2 regions of the Variovorax sp. GW821-FHT09D07 genome follow, and region 2 is predicted to be linked to the other one. Evidence: predicted binding sites of a transcription regulator. Region 2 holds the regulator's gene; the other holds the start of a gene.

Region 1 (9,219 bases), on a different contig from region 2:
ACACGACGAAGAAGCCCTTCGACGACGTGCGCGTGCGCAAGGCCATCAACATGGCGATCAACAAGAAGGCCATCATCGACGGCGTGTACCTCACGACCGGCGTGGCCGCGAAGAACCCGATCCCGCCCACGCTGTGGTCCTACAACGATGCCGTCAAGGACGACCCGTACGACCCCGAGGCCGCCAAGAAACTGCTGGCGCAGGCCGGCTTCCCCGACGGCTTCAGCACCGACCTGTGGGCCATGCCGGTGCAGCGCCCGTACAACCCGAACGCCAAGCGCATCGCCGAGCTGATGCAGGCCGACCTGGCCAAGATCAACGTCAAGGCCGAGATCAAGAGCTTCGAGTGGGGCGAGTACCGCAAGCGCCTGCAGGCCGGCGAACACCAGATGGGCATGCTGGGCTGGACTGGCGACAACGGCGATCCGGACAACTTCATGTACACCCTGCTGGGCTGCGCCTCGGCCAAGTCGGCCAGCGGCAGCAACATCTCGAAGTTCTGCTACCAGCCCTACGAAGACCTCGTGGTGAAGGCCAAGAGCGCGACCAAGCAGTCGGAGCGCGACGCGCTCTACAAGAAGGCGCAGGTCATCTTCAAGGAGCAGGCGCCGTGGTTCACCATCGCGCACGCGGTGCAGCTGAAGCCGGTGCGCAAGGAAGTGGTCGACTTCAAATTGAGTCCGTTCGGCCGCCACACCTTCTACGGCGTGGATATCAAGTAAGCCATGGCCGCTGCGCCCATCGCCATCGTCGCGGCCATGCACGAGGAGCTCAGTGCGCTCCTCGCGCGCATGCCCGACGAGCAGCGCGTGCACGTGGCCGGCCGCGACTTCTGGGTCGGCCACCTGCAGGGCCAGCCCGTGGTCGCGGTGCTGTCGCGCATCGGCAAGGTCGCGGCGGCGGTCACGGCCACGGTGCTGCTCGAGCGCTTCGGCGTGCGGGCGATCGTGTTCACGGGCGTGGCGGGCGGGCTGGCGCCGGGCGTGAACGTCGGCGACGTGGTCGTGGCGACCGAGCTGCTGCAGCACGACATGGACGCCTCGCCGATCTTTCCGAAGTACGAGGTGCCGCTGATGGGGCGTTCGCGCTTCGCGGCCGATGCGGCCATCGGCGATGCGCTGGCGGCGGTGGCCGAAGGCACGCTGCGCGATCCGGTGGGCCTGGTGGGGCAGAAGGCGGTCGATGAGTTCCATCTGCGTTCACCGAAGGTGCATCGGGGCCTGCTGATCAGCGGCGACCGCTTCGTGTCGACCACCGCGGAGTGTGGGGCCCTGCAACGCTCGCTGCCCGATGCGCTCGCCGTCGAGATGGAAGGCGCGGCGATGGCGCAGGCCTGCCACGACTACGGCGTGCCCTTCGCGGCACTGCGGACCATCTCGGACCGCGCCGACGATGCCGCGCACGGTGACTTCACGCGCTTCGTGGCCGAGGTGGCGAGCCGCTACAGCCTCGCGCTCGTCGACGCCTGGCTCGCCGCCCTGCCGCGCGACGCGGCCTGAAGAACCCGCCTACGGCGCGAGCCGGCGCAACTGCGGCAGGTCGCGCAGCAGCGGCGGGATCGACAGCGCCAGCAGCAGCGCGGCCAGCGGCACGACACAGATGAAGCCCACGTGCTTGAAGCCCAGCGCACCCACGGCGCCGCCGAGCACGAACATCGCGACCAGCCCGCCGCAGCGGCGCAGCCTGCTGCGGTCGTGGCGCACCGGCAGTGGCGTGGACGGCGCGCGCCGGTTCCAGTAGAGCATCTTGCCCAGCTCGATCCCCACGTCGGTGATGTTGCCGGTCATGTGGGTGGTGCGCGTGCTGCCGCCCGAGGTCTTCGACGCCACGGCGTTCTGCAGGCCCATGATGAACGACAGCAGCAGCACCGTGAGCGGCACCGCGAACGGCGTGGCCCAGGTCAGCGTGATGGCGCCGGCGAGCCCGAACGGGAACATCAGCGCGGCCTCCAGCAGCAGCGGCAGCGCATACACGCCATGCAGCCGGTGCTGCCGCGCCCAGTTCACCAGCACCGCGCAGACCGCGGCGCCGCTCACGAACGCCAGGATCGCGCCCAGCGCATTCAGCAGCAGCGTGAGGTTGCCCAGCACCATGCCGTCCGCCAGCTGCGAGGCGAAGCCGGTCATGTGCGAGGTGTACATGTGCAGCACGAGGAAGCCGCCCGCATTGATGGCGCCGGCGTTGAAGGCCAGCAGCAGTCCGAGCGCGGTGTTCGTCGACGGCGCGCGGTGGCGGTTGGTGAGAAAACGAAGTCTGCGCACGGGGCTCTCCAGGTCAGCTGCCTGCCGACAGCCACTCTAGCACCCAGTGTGAAGAGCTACTTGAGCCAGCCGCGCCGGCGGAAGTACCACATCGGCACCAGCGCGCTCGCCGCCATCAGCGCGATGGCGTAGGGGTAGCCCATGGCCCAGTCGAGCTCGGGCATGAACTTGAAGTTCATGCCGTAGATGCTCGCGATCAGCGTGGGCGGCAGCAGCGCGACGCTGGCCACCGAGAAGATCTTGATGGTCTTGTTCTGGTTGATGTTGATGAAACCGACGGTCGCATCCATCAGGAAGTTGATCTTGTCGAAGAGGAAGGCCGTGTGGTTGTCCAGCGATTCGATGTCGCGCAGGATCTGCCGCGCCTCTTCGAACTGCTCGGCGTTGAGCATCTTGCTGCGCATCATGAAGCTCACGGCGCGGCGCGTGTCCATCACGTTGCGGCGGATGCGGCCGTTCAAGTCTTCCTGCCGCGCGATGGCGCCGAGCACCTCGCCGGCCAGCTCGTCGCTGACGTTGCCCGACAGCACCTTCTTGCCCGCCACCTCGAGTTCGTCGTAGATGTTCTCCAGCGTGTCGGCCGAGTATTCGGCGTCGGCGTCGAAGAGCTTGAGCATCACTTCCTTGGCGTCTTCGATCAGCCCCGGCGCGCGGCGTGCGCGCATGCGCAGCAGGCGGAACACGGGCACGTCTTCGTCGTGGATCGAGAACAGCACGCCGCGGCTGCGCAGGTCGGTGTTGTGCTGGTTGAGGATGAAGGCGACGCGCACCGTGCGCGGGTCTTCGTCGTCGTCGATCAAGAAGTCGGAGCGGATGTGCAGTTCGCCGTTGTCTTCCTCGTAGAAGCGGGCCGATTCCTCGATGTCCTCGTCCATCGCGTCTTCGGGAATCGAGAGGCCGTAGTACTGCTTGATCCAGCGCTTTTCCTCGAGCGTGGGCGACTCGAGGTCGACCCAGATCGGCTGGAACTTGGAGAGCTCTTCGAGCGACTCGATCTCTTCCTGGACGAGGCGGCCGTTGGCGAGCGTAAAGATGTTGAGCATGGGCTCACTCCCGGGGGTGACTGAACGATGGGCGAGGGCGGGGCGCTTTCAATTCCCGCGGACCCGGCGTCAGTACATCACGCGCAGCGTCGCCAGGGAGTTGAAAGCTGCCGAGACGGGGCGGTTTCCAAGGGGAGTCTCCGGTTGCAGCGAGGCGCGATTATGTCACCGGCCACAGGGCGACAAGGCACGCGAACTGGACGGACATACAGTAAAGTCGTGCCCATGCAGACCCCTGCGTCCCCCGTTCTTTCCACCCCGCCGAAGACGCAAGCCGAGCGCCTGGCCGCGGCGCTCGCCGCGCTCAACGACGACCAGCGCGCGGCGGTCGAGCATGGCGTGGGCGCGGCGGTCGGCGCCGACCACCGGCCGCTGCTCGTGATCGCCGGCGCCGGCTCGGGCAAGACCAGCACGCTGGCGCACCGCGTGGCGCACCTGATCGCGGACGGGGTCGATCCGCAGCGCCTGCTGTTGCTCACCTTCTCGCGCCGCGCCGCGCAGGAAATGGAGCGCCGCGCGGGCCAGGTGCTGGCGCGCGTGCTGGGCCTGAAGTCGGAGCGCCCGCCCGCGCTGCCCTGGGCCGGCACCTTCCACGGCATCGGCGCGCGGCTGCTGCGCGAATACGCGGCGCAGATCGGACTGGACGAGAACTTCACCATCCACGACCGCGGCGACGCCGAAGACCTCATGGGGCTGGTGCGGCATGAGCTGGGCCTGTCCTCCACGGTCAACCGCTTCCCGCGCAAGGGCACCTGCCTGTCGATCTACTCGCGCTGCGTGAACACGCGCGCGCCGCTGGCCGTTGTGCTGAAAGACAGCTTTCCCTGGTGCGCCGAGTGGGAGGCGCAGCTCAAGACGCTCTTCGGCGCCTACGTCGAGGCCAAGCAGCAGCAGAACGTGCTCGACTACGACGACCTCTTGCTCTACTGGGCCGAGATGGTCGCCGAGCCCGCGCTGGCCGCGCACGTCGGCGCACGCTTCGACCACGTGCTGGTCGACGAGTACCAGGACACCAACCTGCTGCAGGCCGAGATCCTGCGCGCGATGAAGCCCGACGGGCGCGGCGTGACGGTGGTGGGCGACGACGCGCAGTCGATCTATTCGTTCCGCGGCGCGACGGTGCGCAACATCCTCGACTTTCCTTCGCAATTCAGCCAACAGGCGCGCATCGTCACGCTGGAGCGCAACTACCGCTCGACGCAGCCGATCCTCGACGTGTCGAACCGCGTCATCGCGCAGGCCGCCGAGCGGCACGCCAAGACGCTGTGGACCGACAAGCCCTCGGCCGGCAAGCCGGTGCTGGTGCTCGTGCCCGACGAGGCCGGGCAGGCGCGCTGGGTGGCCGACAAGATCCTGGCGCACCGCGAGGGCGGGCTGGCGCTGAAGTCGCAGGCGGTGCTGTTTCGCACCTCGTCGCACAGCGCGGCGCTCGAATTGGAGCTGGCACGGCGCAACATCCCGTTCGTGAAGTTCGGCGGGCTCAAGTTCCTCGAGGCCTCGCACGTGAAGGACCTGCTCGCCGTGCTGCGTTTCGCGCAGAACCCGCGCGGGCGCATGGCGGGTTTCCGGGTCACGCAGCTCATTCCCGGCGTGGGCCCGGCCACCGGCACGCGCCTGCTCGACGCGATGGACCAGGCGGCCGACCCGGCCGCGGCCGTGCGCGACTTCGTGCCGCCGTCGGCCGCGCGCGAACAGTGGGCCGACTTCGCTCAGGCCTATGCCGCCTTGCGCGCGCCGTCGCTGCAGTGGCCGGCCGACGTCGAGGTGGCGATGCAGTGGTACCAGCCGCATCTGGAGCGGCTGTACGAAGACACCTCGGGCGTGCGACGCGCCGACGTCGAGCAGCTGGCGCGGCTGGCGGCCGGCTATGGCTCGCGCGAGCGCTTTCTCACCGAGCTCACGCTCGACCCGCCCGAAGCCACCAGCGACCGGCCCGGCCCGCCCTCGCTCGACGAGGACTACCTGATCCTGTCGACCATCCATTCGGCCAAGGGCCAGGAGTGGAACTCGGTGCACGTCATCAACGTGGTCGACGGCTGCATGCCGGCCGACGTGGCGCAGGGCGCGCACGAGCTGGAAGAAGAACGGCGCCTGCTCTACGTGGCGATGACGCGGGCCCGCGATCACCTGCACCTGGTGATGCCGCAGCGCTTCCACATCACGCAGCAGGCGGCGCGTGGCGACCGGCACCTGTACGCCAACCGCACCCGCTTCATCACCGAGTCCGACCTGGCGGGCTTCGAGTTGCAGACCTGGCCGCCGCCGCCGGTGCTGCCACCCGCGGTGCCGCCGCCGGCCGCGGTGATCGACCTGCGCAACCGCATGCGCGCCGCATGGCGCTGAACGGGCCGGCCCTTCGGGCGTGAGGGTCACTGCGCGCTGCACATGGAAACACTTGCTTCCAATGTGCCGCAACGGCATGCCACTGCACAGGGGCAGCTATGGAATCAATAGCGGATTAGGGCATGCAATACACCGGTCCGTCACTCGGGCAAGCCCCGGTATTGCAATACCGTGACAGCTTGGGCATAGTGAATCCGACCGCCCCCTTTCTTCATCTCCCTTCCTCTTTCCCCTCTCTCCCAACCTCACCTGTTTCGCCGGCCACGCTTCATCCCGGAGCGCGGTCATTTCCCCAACCGTCAATTCTCAGGAGGTCATTCATGAATTTGACGATCAGCGGTCATCACCTCGACGTCACACCTGCCTTGCGCACCTACGTCACGAGCAAGCTGGACCGGATCACGCGACATTTCGACCAGGTGGTCGATGTCAAGGTGATCCTCACGGTGGAAAAGCAGAAGGAAAAGGAACGCCGCCAAAGGGCGGAGTGCAACATTCACGTCAAGGGCAATGACATGTTCGCGGAATCGAGCCACGCTGATCTGTACGCCGCGGTTGATGAGCTGGTCGACAAGCTCGACCGCCAGGTGGTCCGCCACAAGGATCGCCTGCAGGACCACCATCACGTGGCGCCCAAGCGCGTGATGTAAACGCCGGGCCCCGCGCCCCGCATCTCAGGCCGCCTTCGGGCGGCCTTTTGTTTGTCCGACCACATTGGTGGGGCTTTGCAAGGGCCTCCAGAGGAAGCGACGCCTCACGGCAACACATGTAGACGAAAGTAATTAGGGGGACTGGGGGTTTTTACCGAGGAGGTGCATAATCGCCCCCGCTCTGACCCCACCATGAATCGCCTCGCGTCCATCCTGCCGCCCGCTCAAGTGCTCGTGAGCGTTGACGCCACCAGCAAGAAACGTGCTTTCGAAGAAGCCGGCCTGCTGTTCGAGAGCCTTCACGGTCTGGGCCGTGCCCTCATCACCGACAGCCTGTTTGCGCGCGAGCGCCTCGGCTCCACCGGTCTGGGCCACGGCGTCGCCATTCCGCATGGCCGCATCAAGGGCCTCAAGGCGCCGATGGCCGCGGTGTTCCAGCTGGCGAACCCCATCGGCTTCGACGCTCCCGACGAGCAGCCCGTGGCGCTGCTGATCTTCTTGCTGGTGCCCGAAGCGGCCACGCAGAAGCACCTCGAAATCCTGTCCGAAATTGCCGAGCTGCTGAGCGACGCCGGCCTGCGCGAGCAGATCAAGTCCAGCACCGACGCCGCCGCGCTGCACGGCCTCATCGCCGGCTGGCAGTCGACCCAGGTCGCCTGAGCGCCCGTGCCGGGCCTGCCGCTGCTGATAAGCTGCGGCGACGCTTTTCTCTCCCTCCATCCTGACCAGAATGCCGGCGCCCCGCGCCGGCCGCCGCACGCATGAAGCCGACCGTCATCAGCGCCGATGCCATGTTCGAGGAGTTCCGCGGGTCGCTCCGCTGGGAATGGCTCGCGGGCCTGGGCGCCTCGGAGCGCCAGTTCGACCCCGACGTCATCAGCCGCGCACAGTCGGCCGCCGACCTGGTCGGCTACCTGAACTACATCCACCCGTACCGCGTGCAGATCCTCGGCGCGCGCGAGGTGGCCTACCTCACGCGCGGCAGCAAGGAAGACTGCGTGCGCCGCATCGGGCGCATCGTCACGCTGGAGCCGCCGATGCTGGTGCTGGCCGACGGCCAGGCCGCGCCCGACGAGCTGCTGTCGATCTGCGAACGCGCCCAGCTGCCGCTGTTTGCCACGCGCGAGTCGTCGGCCTTCGTGATCGACCTGCTGCGCGCCTACCTGTCCAAGCACTTCGCCGAGCGCACCTCGATGCACGGCGTGTTCATGGACATCCTGGGCATGGGCGTGATGATCACGGGCGAGTCGGGCCTCGGAAAGAGCGAGCTGGGCCTGGAGCTGATCTCGCGCGGCAACGGCCTCGTGGCCGACGACGCGGTCGACCTGTACCGCATCAACCAGAACACCATCGAGGGGCGCTGCCCCGACCTGCTGCTGAACCTGCTGGAGGTGCGCGGCATCGGCCTCCTGGACATCCGCGCGATCTTCGGCGAGACGGCCGTGCGCCGGAAGATGCGCCTGAAGCTCATCGTGCATCTTGTGCGGCGCGACAGCTTCGAGCGCGACTACGAGCGCATGCCCTCGGCGCCGCTCACGCAGGACGTGCTGGGCATCCCGGTGCGCAAGGTCATCATCCAGGTGGTGGCCGGACGCAACATCGCCGTGCTGGTGGAAGCGGCAGTGCGCAATTCGATCCTGCAGCTGCGCGGCATCGACACCTATGCCGACTTCGTGGCGCGCCACCACAAGGCGATGGAAAGCGGGCGCGATCCGGACTGAGCAAAGAAAAAAGCCCTTCAAAGTGAAGGGCCGCTTTCTGCTTCAGCAGGTCTTCAGCGTCAGCGCTTCTTGACGCAGTCGCCGCACAGGCCGTACAGCGACATGGCGTGGTCCTGCAGGACCCAGCCCTTGTCCTTGGCGATCATCTGCTGGCGCCGTTCGATCTCGGCGTCGTAGAACTCCTCGACCTTGCCGCACGAGGTGCAGACCAGGTGGTCGTGGTGCGTGCCTTCGTTCAGTTCGTAGACCGCCTTGCCGCTTTCGAAGTGGCTGCGTTCGAGGATGCCGGCCTGCTCGAACTGCGTGAGCACGCGGTACACGGTGGCCAGGCCGATGTCGGAGTGTTCGTTGAGCAGCACGCGGAAGACGTCTTCCGCCGTCATGTGCCGCTGGCTGCCGGTCTGGAAGATCTCGAGGATCTTCAGTCGCGGCAAGGTGGCCTTGAGGCCGGTGTTCTTGAGTTCGTCGATGTTGGCCATGATGGTTCCTGCGCCCTGGGCTGAGGCCGGGCCTTCAGGCTCGGCCGCTACAATGTTCGATCATATCGCTACCCCCTCTTCTCCCATGCCTGCCATCCTCCAACGCCGGCCCTGGTTGCTGGTTGCTGCCATTGCGGCGACGCTCGCCCTCGGTGCCTGCAGCGGTTTCAGCGAACGCACGCGTGGCGCGCTGTCTGCCGTCACCCCCTACAAAGTCGAAGTGGTGCAGGGCAATTTCGTGTCGAAGGAACAGGTCGCGGCACTCAAGCCCGGCATGTCGCGCCAGCAGGTGCGCGAGATCCTCGGCACCTCGCTGCTGAACGACGTCTTCCACGCCAACCGCTGGGACTACGTCTTCACGATCCGCCGCCAGGGCGTCGATCCGCAGGAGCGCCGCCTGACCGTGTTCTTCAACGGCGAACTCATGGACCGCTTCGAGGGCGATGAAATGCCCAGCGAAGAAGAGTTCGTCGCCACGCTCGACACCCGCCGCAAGAGCGGCAAGGTGCCGCAGCTCGAGGCCACCGAAGAAGAGCTCAAGAAATTCGCGCCCAAGGCCGACAAGAAAGCCGACACCACCGGCACCCCGGCAGCCCCCATGCCCGCGCTGCCGGCCGCCTACCCCCCGCTCGAAGCCGCGCGCTGAGCGTGCGCGGCAGGGCTCCGGCGGCGGCCACCCCTCCTGCGGGCGGTGCCCGCCGGACCGGTGGGGTTGCTTTTGT
Region 2 (9,219 bases):
CCGCCCACCCAGCGCGTCGCCGAGCCGCTCGTCGAGCAGGTCGAGCGCGCCGAGCCACAGGTCGCGCGGCGCGCTGACGAGTTCGGCGGCGGCCGTCGGCGTCGGTGCGCGCAGGTCGGCGCAGAAGTCGGCGATGGTGAAATCGGTTTCGTGCCCCACACCGCTGATTACCGGCACAGGACTCTGCACGATGGTGCGCGCCAGCGTTTCGTCGTTGAAGGCCCAGAGGTCCTCGATGGAGCCGCCACCGCGCACCAGCAGGATCACGTCGACAGCCGGCTCCAGCGTGTAGAGCGACTGCAAGGCGCGCACCAGTTCGGCCGGCGCGTTGGCGCCCTGCACTGCCGCCGGCGCCAGCACCACGGGAATATGTGGCACACGCCGCCGCAGCGCGGTCACGACGTCATGCAGCGCCGCAGCCCCCAGCGAGGTGACAACGCCCACGGCACGCGGCATGGAGGGCAGCGCCCGTTTGCGCGCCGGGTCGAACAGGCCTTCGGCCTCGAGGCGTGCCTTGCGCTGCAGGAACTGCTCGAACAGCGCGCCCTGCCCCGCGCGCCGCAGGCTTTCGACCACTAGTTGCAGATCGCCGCGCGGTTCGTACACCGCCAGCCGGCCGCGCACTTCGACCTGGTCGCCGTCGCGCGGCGTGAAGTCGAGCAGACTCGCCGCGCGACGGAACATCGCGCAGCGCAGCTGGCCGGATTCGTCCTTGAGCGAGAAATAGCAATGACCGCTCGACGCGCGCGAGAAACCCGAGATTTCCCCGCGCACCGAGACCGGATTGAAGCGCGCATCGAGCGCATCGGCCACCGCGCGGCACAGCGCGCCCACGGCCCACACGCGCGGCCCGGGCGCGGCATTCGGCTCCCTGAAGCTCATCGCGCCCCTCCGCCGCCGAGCGCCACTCTTCCACAACGGGCGCCGTGCCCCCCACTTTGGAGGGGTATGGTGGAACAGATGCACGAGTTCTCGTGCAAGCTGTTGATTTCATTAAAAAAAGTGCTGCTCAAAATTCAATCGATCTAACGGAAAGCCCGTCCCATGCGGGTTCGGAGACATTGCGCGATGGGTTAATCACAAAGTTATCCACAGAATCTGTGCGTCCTTGCCGACACGCAAACAAGCCGCGAGCCGATGGTGGCTCGGTGGATAATCGCCGCGCATTTGCAGTCTACGGGCCGGAGGATTTTCTTGTTTTCCATCATTGTTGCCGCGGGCTGGCCAATCTGGCCATTGCTCGCCTGTTCGGTCATCGCACTCGCGCTGGTCATTGAACGTTTCACCAGCCTCAAGACCGTCAAGGTCCTTCCGCCGAAGCTGCTGGACGAGACCATCACCGTGTCGCGCGGCGCGGTTCCCGGCCCGGATGTCGTGACCAAACTGGAAAGCAACTCCATGCTCGGCCAGGTGCTGGCCGCCGGCCTGCGCGCACTGAATGCCAACCCGCGCTGCACCGAAGACGACCTGCGCGCCGCCATGGAGGCCTCGGGCCGCACCGTGGCGCACAAGCTGGAGCGCTACCTGCCGGCGCTGGCCACCATCGCCTCGGCGGCGCCGCTGCTCGGCCTGCTGGGCACGGTGATCGGCATGATCGAGATCTTCGGCTCGCAGTCGCCCGGCAGCGGTGCGGTCGGTTCGGGCAACCCGGCGCAGCTGGCGCACGGCATTTCGATCGCGCTGTACAACACGGCCTTCGGCCTGATCGTGGCCATTCCCACGCTGATCTTCTGGCGCTACTTCCGCAGCCGCGTCGACGAGTACCTGCTGAACCTCGAACTCTCGGGCGAGCGCTTCGCGCGCCACTTGAACGCACTTCGCAAATGACGGCCATCGCAGCAACCGACGGCCGCCACACCAGGGACACCGCGGAACCGGCTTCGCCGGGCCGCAGGTGTCGCCCCCGGAAGGGGGTTGGCGTAGCGACACGAAGTGCGCGCAGCCTGGGGGTGAGCCTATGACTCGGGGCCGCATGCAGTTTCGCCACGGCGCGCGCGACGAGCCGGAGATCAATCTGATCCCGTTCATCGACGTGCTGCTGGTCGTGCTGATCTTCCTGATGCTGTCGACCACCTACAGCAAGTTCACCGAGATGCAGCTGCGGCTGCCGACGGCGGACGTCGACGCCCAGCGCGACTACCCGAAAGAGGTGATCGTGGCGGTGTCGGCCGACGGCCGCTACGTGATCAACAAATCGCCGCTAGCGGACCGCAGCGTCGACACCGTGGCCGCCGCGCTCGGTGCTGCCGCCACCGGTGGCAAGGACAGCGTCGTGATCATCAGCGCCGACGCCGCCAGCCCGCACCAGGCCGTGGTGACGGTGATGGAGGCCGCGCGCCGCGCCGGCCTGATGCAGATCACCTTCGCCGCCCAGTCGACGGCCCAGGCCGGTCACTGAGTGTCGACCGGCGCGCGGCTGCAGGACGCCTGGCTGCGCCGCGGTGCGCTGGCCTGCCTGCTGTGGCCGCTGTCGCAGGTCTACGGCGCCCTCTTCGCGCTGCGGCGCGCCTTCTATCGATGGGGCTGGCAGAAAACCGGACGCGTGCCGGTACCCGTGATCGTGGTCGGCAATGTGATTGCGGGTGGAGCCGGCAAGACACCGGTCGTGATGGCCGTCGTGCGCCATCTTCAGGCGCGCGGCCTGCGGGTGGGTGTGGTGTCGCGCGGCTACGGCCGCCGCACCGACGACTGCCGTGAAGTCCGGGCCGACAGCGATCCGCAGGACGTCGGCGACGAACCCGCGCTGATCCACCACGCCACCGGCGCGCCCGTCTTCGTGGCCCGGCAGCGCATCGAGGCCGCACGCGCCCTGCTCGAGCAGCACCCGGCCACGCAGGTCATCGTCAGCGACGACGGCCTGCAGCATCTGGCGCTGGCGCGCGACATCGAGATCTGCGTGTTCGATGACCGCGGTGTCGGCAACGGCTGGCTGCTGCCGGCCGGCCCCCTGCGCGAGCCGTGGCCACGCCATTGCGACCTGTTGCTGCACAGCGGCGAGCGGCCCGCCTTCGCCGAGGGCTACACCGCCACCCGCGAGCTGGCGCCGTACGCCTTCGCGAAGGACGGCCGGCGCATCCCGCTCGACACGCTCGCCGGCCAGCCCGTGATCGCGCTCGCTGCCATTGCACGGCCAGAGGCCTTCTTCACGATGCTGCGCGCACGCGGCCTGACGCTCGCAGACACCCTCGCGCTGCCTGACCACCACGATTTCACTGGCTGGCAACGCCCGGCCGACCCCGCCCTGCCCCTCGTCTGCACGGAAAAAGACGCCGTCAAGCTCTGGCAGCAGGCGCCCGACGCGCTCGCCGTGCCACTGCACTTCGAACCCTCGCCGGCGTTCTTCGCCGCCCTCGACGCGAAGCTATCATCGCTCGATGGATACCAAGCTGCTTGAACTGCTCGTCTGCCCCGTCACCAAGGGCCCGCTGACCTGGAACGCCGAGAAGCAGGAACTCTGCTCGCGCAGCGCGCGCCTGGCCTACCCGGTGCGCGACGGCATCCCGGTGCTGCTCGAGAACGAGGCCCGCACGCTGTCCGACGAAGAGCTGGGCCTGTGAGCTTCACCGTTCTGGTGCCGGCCCGGCTGGCTTCGACGCGACTTCCCAACAAACCGCTGGCCGACATCGCCGGCCTGCCGATGGTCGTGCGCGTGGCACAGCGTGCCCGCCAGTCTGGCGCCGCCCGCGTGGTGGTGGCCGGCGACGACGCCACCATCATCGACGCCTGCAAGGCGCATGGTATCGAGGCCCTGCTCACCCGCCAGGACCACCCCAGCGGCACCGACCGGCTGGCCGAAGCCTGCGAACAGCTCGGGCTCGACGGTGACGCGATCGTCGTCAACGTGCAGGGCGACGAGCCGCTGATCGACCCCGCGCTGATCGACGCCGTTGCCGCCACGCTGGGCGCGCGCCCGCAGGCCGCGATGAGCACCGCCGTCCACGCGATCGACTCGCTGGCCGACTTCATGAACCCGAACGTGGTGAAGGCCGTGCTCGATGCGCAAGGCCATGCGCTCTATTTCAGCCGCGCGCCGATCCCCTGGTGGCGCGACGGCTCGTCGGGTGGTGCGGCGCCGTCGGTGCTGCCCAGCCCCGCACCGCTGCGCCACATCGGCATCTACGGCTATCGCGCAGGCTTCGTGCGGCAATTTCCATTGCTGTCACCCGCCCCTGTCGAAGCCACCGAGGCGCTCGAACAGTTGCGCGCGCTGTGGCACGGACACCGCATCGCGGTGCATGTGAGCGATGTGGCACCGGGCCCCGGGATCGACACGCCCGAAGACCTGGCACGCGTGCGCGCCGTCTTCGCGGCCGGCTCGCCTGCGTGAGCTGCAGGCCGCCCCGAGGGAGACGGCGGCAATTTGTCACGGGGACGCATGCTATCCTCGATGCAATTCCGCCTCGGCGCGCCTGAGGGTGCGCATGGGGCGCGACACAAAATCTAAGAACCTTCCGAGGACACCATGAGACTTATTTTGCTGGGCGCGCCCGGAGCAGGCAAAGGCACGCAAGCGACCTTCATCTGCCAGAAATACGGCATCCCCCAAATCTCGACCGGCGACATGTTGCGCGCCGCGGTCAAGGCAGGCACCCCCCTCGGGCTGCAGGCCAAGACGATCATGGATTCGGGTGCACTGGTCAGCGACGACCTGATCATCAACCTCGTGAAGGAACGCATCGCGCAGTCCGACTGCAACGGCGGTTTCCTGTTCGACGGCTTCCCACGCACCATTCCGCAGGCCGACGCCATGAAGGCAGCCGGCGTCAAGCTCGACTACGTGCTCGAGATCGACGTGCCCTTCGGCGACATCATCGAACGCATGAGCGGCCGCCGCTCGCACCCGGCATCGGGCCGCACCTACCACGTCAAGTTCAATCCGCCGAAGGTGGAAGGCAAGGATGACGTGACCGGTGAAGAGCTGATCCAGCGCGAAGACGACAAGGAAGAGACCGTGCGCAAGCGGCTCGACGTCTACAGCCAGCAGACCCGTCCGCTGGTCGACTACTACTCGGCCTGGGCCAAGACCGACCCAGCCGCCGCGCCGAAGTACCGCGCCATCCAGGGCGTGGGCACGGTCGACGAGATCACGCAGCGCGCGCTTGCCGCACTGAACAGCTGATTCAGAGGCTGATTCGTCAGCCTCTTTCTCCTAGCCGCCCTCCGATTCCGGGAGGGCGGCCACTCCCAAGAGTTCCAGCACCAGCGCAACCCGCGCCTTCACCGGCGTGAGTGCGCCCGCATCCCGCAGCCCGTCACCGGGTTTCGGCAGGATGCGTCCGTTCGCACAGCGCGTGGCGCGCAGCACGGAGACACCGCCGTCCTGCGCCTTCAACGCCGCGGCTTCCAGTGCATGGTGCACGGTGCCGTTGCCAGTCGTGGCCACGACCAGCCCGCGCAAGGGCTCAGCCGACGGGAGCAGCAACGCCTCCACGATCGCACCGCTCGCGCCCGCGTGGCTCATGACGATCTCGACGCGGGGCCACGGCTTCGATACCGCCTCCAGCCGCGCCGCATCGAACGGCGCGCCCTGCGGCCACGCACGCACGCGCCGCACCTCGCCCTCTTCCACATAGCCGACCGGCCCCGCGTCGCCCGACGCGAAGGCATCAAGGCGGTAGGTGTGCACCTTCTGCACATCGAGGCCGCTGTGGATCGTGCCCGCACACACCACCGTCACGCCCCGTGCGCCGGGCGTCGAGGCCACAGCGAGTGCGTCGCGGACATTCTGCGGACCGTCAGGCGACAGGGCCGTGGCCGGGCGCATCGCGCAGGTCAGCACCACCGGCTTGGCCGGCGAGAGCACGGCGTGCAGGAAGAAGGCGGTCTCTTCCAGCGTGTCGGTGCCGTGGGTGACCACGATGCCGGCCACATCAGGCTTCGCCAGCCAGTGCGCGCAGCGCGCGGCCAGCTGGCGCCAGGTGTCGGCGTCCATGTCCTTACTGTCGAGCTGCGCGACCTGCTCCGCCACCAGCGTCACGCCGGCCGGCGCCTCGATGCCGCCCAGCAGGTCCGCCACGCCCACCTGTCCGGCGGTGTAGCCGATGTTGTCGCCGCTGCTGGCGGCCTTGCCGGCAATGGTGCCGCCGGTGCCCAGCACGACCACGCGGCGCGTCTCGGACGAAGAGGAATGAGTCATGGCTTGTCAACTTTTGAAAACTGGTTAAAAATACAGGTACTGGATATCTAGCCAGTGCCGCAAGGAAACCACTATGCAGTTCGCAGTGAAGCTTACCGCCCGCCAGCAGCAGATCCTGGACCTGATCCAGGGCGCCATCGCACGCACCGGTGCGCCGCCCACGCGCGCCGAAATCGCCAACGAGCTGGGCTTCAAGTCGGCCAACGCCGCCGAGGAGCACCTGCAGGCCCTGGCCCGCAAGGGCGTCATCGAACTCGTCAGCGGCACTTCGCGTGGCATCCGCCTCAAGGGCGATGCGCTGCGCTCGCTCCACGAAACGCGCCACCGCGAAGGCAACCAGTTCTCGCTCTCGCTGCCCGGCATGGCCCAGCTCGCGCTGCCGCTCATCGGCCGCGTGGCGGCGGGTTCGCCCATCCTTGCGCAAGAGCACGTCGACCAGACCTACTACGTCGAGAACACGCTCTTCCAGCGCCAGCCCGACTACCTGCTCAAGGTGCGCGGCATGTCGATGCGCGACGCCGGCATCATGGACGGCGACCTGCTTGCCGTGCAGGCCACGAAGGAAGCGCGCAACGGCCAGATCGTGGTGGCACGCCTGGGCGAAGAAGTCACCGTGAAGCGCCTGAAGCGCAACAAGCAGGTGATCGAACTGCACGCCGAGAACCCCGACTACCCGACCATCATCGTCCAGCCCGGCGAGCCCTTCGAGATCGAAGGCCTCGCGGTCGGCCTCATCCGCAACACGATGCTGATGTAGGCCCCGGGCCTGCTGCCCACACGCAGCAGCACCTCATCCGGCCGCGACAGGTGGCGGGCGTATGGCGCGAAGTCGCCATCACCCTGTCGTGGCCGATTCAAGAAATCCTGCCTGTGTTCAACCTCATACTTTTTTGGAGTTCACATGGGAATCGCCCTCCTCGCCATCGCCGACCTCTGGTCGCCCCTGCAATCGCTGGCCACCCGCTGGATGCCCGCCCGCCGCCCGTCGCACGGTGAGAGCGGCGACGCTGCCGCTGGCCTGCGCTACGTGGCCATTCGCCCGGCCTGCACGGCGCGCACCGCTGGCAGCCCGGCGCCGGCCGCGTCACCGTCCGCCGCCACGCCCGCCCGTCCGCTGCGCGTGGTCCGCGTGGTCGACCGCCAAGGCTCGCAGCGCGGCTGCGCCAACCGGGTCGTGATTTCCGGCCGCATGGCCGACGTGTGCGCCGAACTCGACCGGCTCGCCGCACTGGAAGCCGCAGAAGCCGGCAGCGGCGCACCCCGCCCCAGCCACCTGCACTGAGAAGGTGCGAACGAGCCCGTCGTGCCTGCGCACCCCGCACGCGCACGACGGATTCACCCCTAACGGTCTGAAACAGGCCTCCCGGGCGCCATCTGGCGCGGGGTATCCAAACGTTCACACGTGCGACGTGCCGATGCTGCGAGGCACAATGGCATGCCATGAACATTGTGATCCTCGACGACTACCAGGACGCCGTGCGCAAGCTGCAGTGCGCTGCCAAGCTGGACGCTTACGCCGCCAAGGTCTACACCAACACGGTCAAGGGCATCGGCCAACTGTCGGTTCGCCTCAAGGATGCGGACGTCATCGTGCTCATCCGCGAGCGCAGCCAGATCTCCCGCCAGCTCATCGAGAAGCTGCCCAAGCTCAAGCTGATTTCCCAGACCGGTCGCGTCGGCGGCCACATCGACGTCACGGCCTGTACCGAACGCGGTGTGGCGGTGGCCGAGGGCTCGGGCTCGCCGCAGGCGCCCGCCGAACTCACCTGGGCGCTGATCATGGCGGCCATGCGCCGCCTGCCGCAGTACATCAGCAACCTCAAGCACGGGGCCTGGCAGCAGTCGGGCCTCAAGTCGGCATCGATGCCGCCGAATTTCGGCGTGGGCTCGGTGCTCAAGGGCAAGACGCTGTGCATCTGGGGCTACGGCCGCATCGGCCAGCTGGTGGCCCGCTACGGGCAGGCCTTCGGCATGCAGGTCGTGATCTGGGGCCGCGAGGCCAGCTGCGCCAAGGCGCGCTCCGACGGCTTCCAGGTGGCACAGAACCGCCACGAATTCTTTGCGGCCGCCGACGTGCTGTCGGTGCACCTGCGGCTCAACGAGGACACCCAGGGCCTCGTCAAGCTCGAAGACCTCTCGCGCATGAAGCCGACGGCGCTGTTCGTCAACACTTCGCGCGCCGAGCTGGTGGAAGCCGATGCCCTGCTGGCCGCGCTCAACCGCGGGCGCCCCGGGCTGGCGGCCATCGACGTGTTCGAGAGCGAACCGCCGCTGCAGGGCCATGCGCTGCTGCGCCTCGAAAACTGCATCTGCACGCCGCACATCGGCTATGTCGAGCAGGAAAGCTACGAAAGCTACTTCGGCCAGGCGTTCGACAACGTCGTGAGCTTCATCAAGGGCAACCCCACGAACATCGTGAATCCCGGCGCGCTGCAGGTCCGGCGGTGAACGCATGAGCCGGCCCGCGCCGCAGCGAGGCGCGCTCTGGGCGCTGCTGGCCGGCAATTTCGTGATCGGCACGGGCGTGATGGTCGTGCCGGGCACCCTCAATGAAATCAGCGCCTCGCTGGCCATCCAGGTCGCCACAGCGGGTCAGCTGATCAGCGCGGCCGCCTTCGTGATGTGCCTGGGCGCCCCGCTGCTGGCCGCCGCCGTCGCTGGCTGGGACCGCCGCAAGCTGCTGGCCCTCACCCTGCTCTGGTACGCCGCGTGGCACGTGGTTGCGGCGCTCGTGCCCAGCTTCGGCGCGCTGCTGCCGGTGCGCATGCTGACGGTGATCGCGCCCGCCATCTTCACGCCCCAGGCCGCGGCCTGCGCCGGCATGCTGGTGGCGCCCGAGCAGCGCGGGCGCGCCGTCACCTTCGTCTTTCTCGGCTGGTCGGTGGCCTCGGTGCTGGGCCTGCCGATCGGCGCGCTGATCGGTGGCCACCTGGGCTGGCGCATGGCCTTCATGGCCATCGCGGCGCTCAGCGTGGTGAGCGCGGCCTCGGTCTGGCTCACACTGCCCAGCGGCATCCGGCCCGCCGCGCTCACGGCCGCCGCCTGGTCGCGGGTGCTGCGCAGCCCGGTGCTGATGGGCATCG

The links. Region 2 encodes LexA, which represses DNA repair genes until DNA is damaged. Its sites were predicted from a motif close to ACTGTATNNNNATACAGT; they were not measured.
Region 1: AC07OX_RS24240 (ATP-dependent helicase) is a predicted target of LexA. The motif match lies at 3,500-3,517, and genes of this name have one in related genera.

Annotation. Positions count from the first base shown of each region.
Region 1 is NZ_JBWKOY010000007.1:304,290-313,508, forward strand. It holds gene AC07OX_RS24220 (ABC transporter substrate-binding protein) at 1-722, shown strand, start outside; gene AC07OX_RS24225 (5'-methylthioadenosine/adenosylhomocysteine nucleosidase) at 726-1,499, shown strand; gene AC07OX_RS24230 (YoaK family protein) at 1,509-2,261, opposite strand; gene corA (magnesium/cobalt transporter CorA) at 2,318-3,304, opposite strand; gene AC07OX_RS24240 (ATP-dependent helicase) at 3,530-5,647, shown strand; gene hpf (ribosome hibernation-promoting factor, HPF/YfiA family) at 5,968-6,297, shown strand; gene AC07OX_RS24250 (PTS sugar transporter subunit IIA) at 6,490-6,957, shown strand; gene hprK (HPr(Ser) kinase/phosphatase) at 7,059-8,018, shown strand; gene fur (ferric iron uptake transcriptional regulator) at 8,078-8,497, opposite strand; gene AC07OX_RS24265 (outer membrane protein assembly factor BamE) at 8,583-9,143, shown strand.
Region 2 is NZ_JBWKOY010000005.1:151,386-160,604, forward strand. It holds gene xseA (exodeoxyribonuclease VII large subunit) at 1-882, opposite strand, end outside; gene AC07OX_RS19455 (MotA/TolQ/ExbB proton channel family protein) at 1,195-1,827, shown strand; gene AC07OX_RS19460 (ExbD/TolR family protein) at 1,973-2,398, shown strand; gene lpxK (tetraacyldisaccharide 4'-kinase) at 2,399-3,394, shown strand; gene AC07OX_RS19470 (Trm112 family protein) at 3,375-3,557, shown strand; gene kdsB (3-deoxy-manno-octulosonate cytidylyltransferase) at 3,554-4,327, shown strand; gene adk (adenylate kinase) at 4,463-5,119, shown strand; gene AC07OX_RS19485 (asparaginase) at 5,150-6,136, opposite strand; gene lexA (transcriptional repressor LexA) at 6,210-6,893, shown strand; gene AC07OX_RS19495 (hypothetical protein) at 7,038-7,418, shown strand; gene AC07OX_RS19500 (D-2-hydroxyacid dehydrogenase family protein) at 7,577-8,584, shown strand; gene AC07OX_RS19505 (MFS transporter) at 8,589-9,219, shown strand, end outside.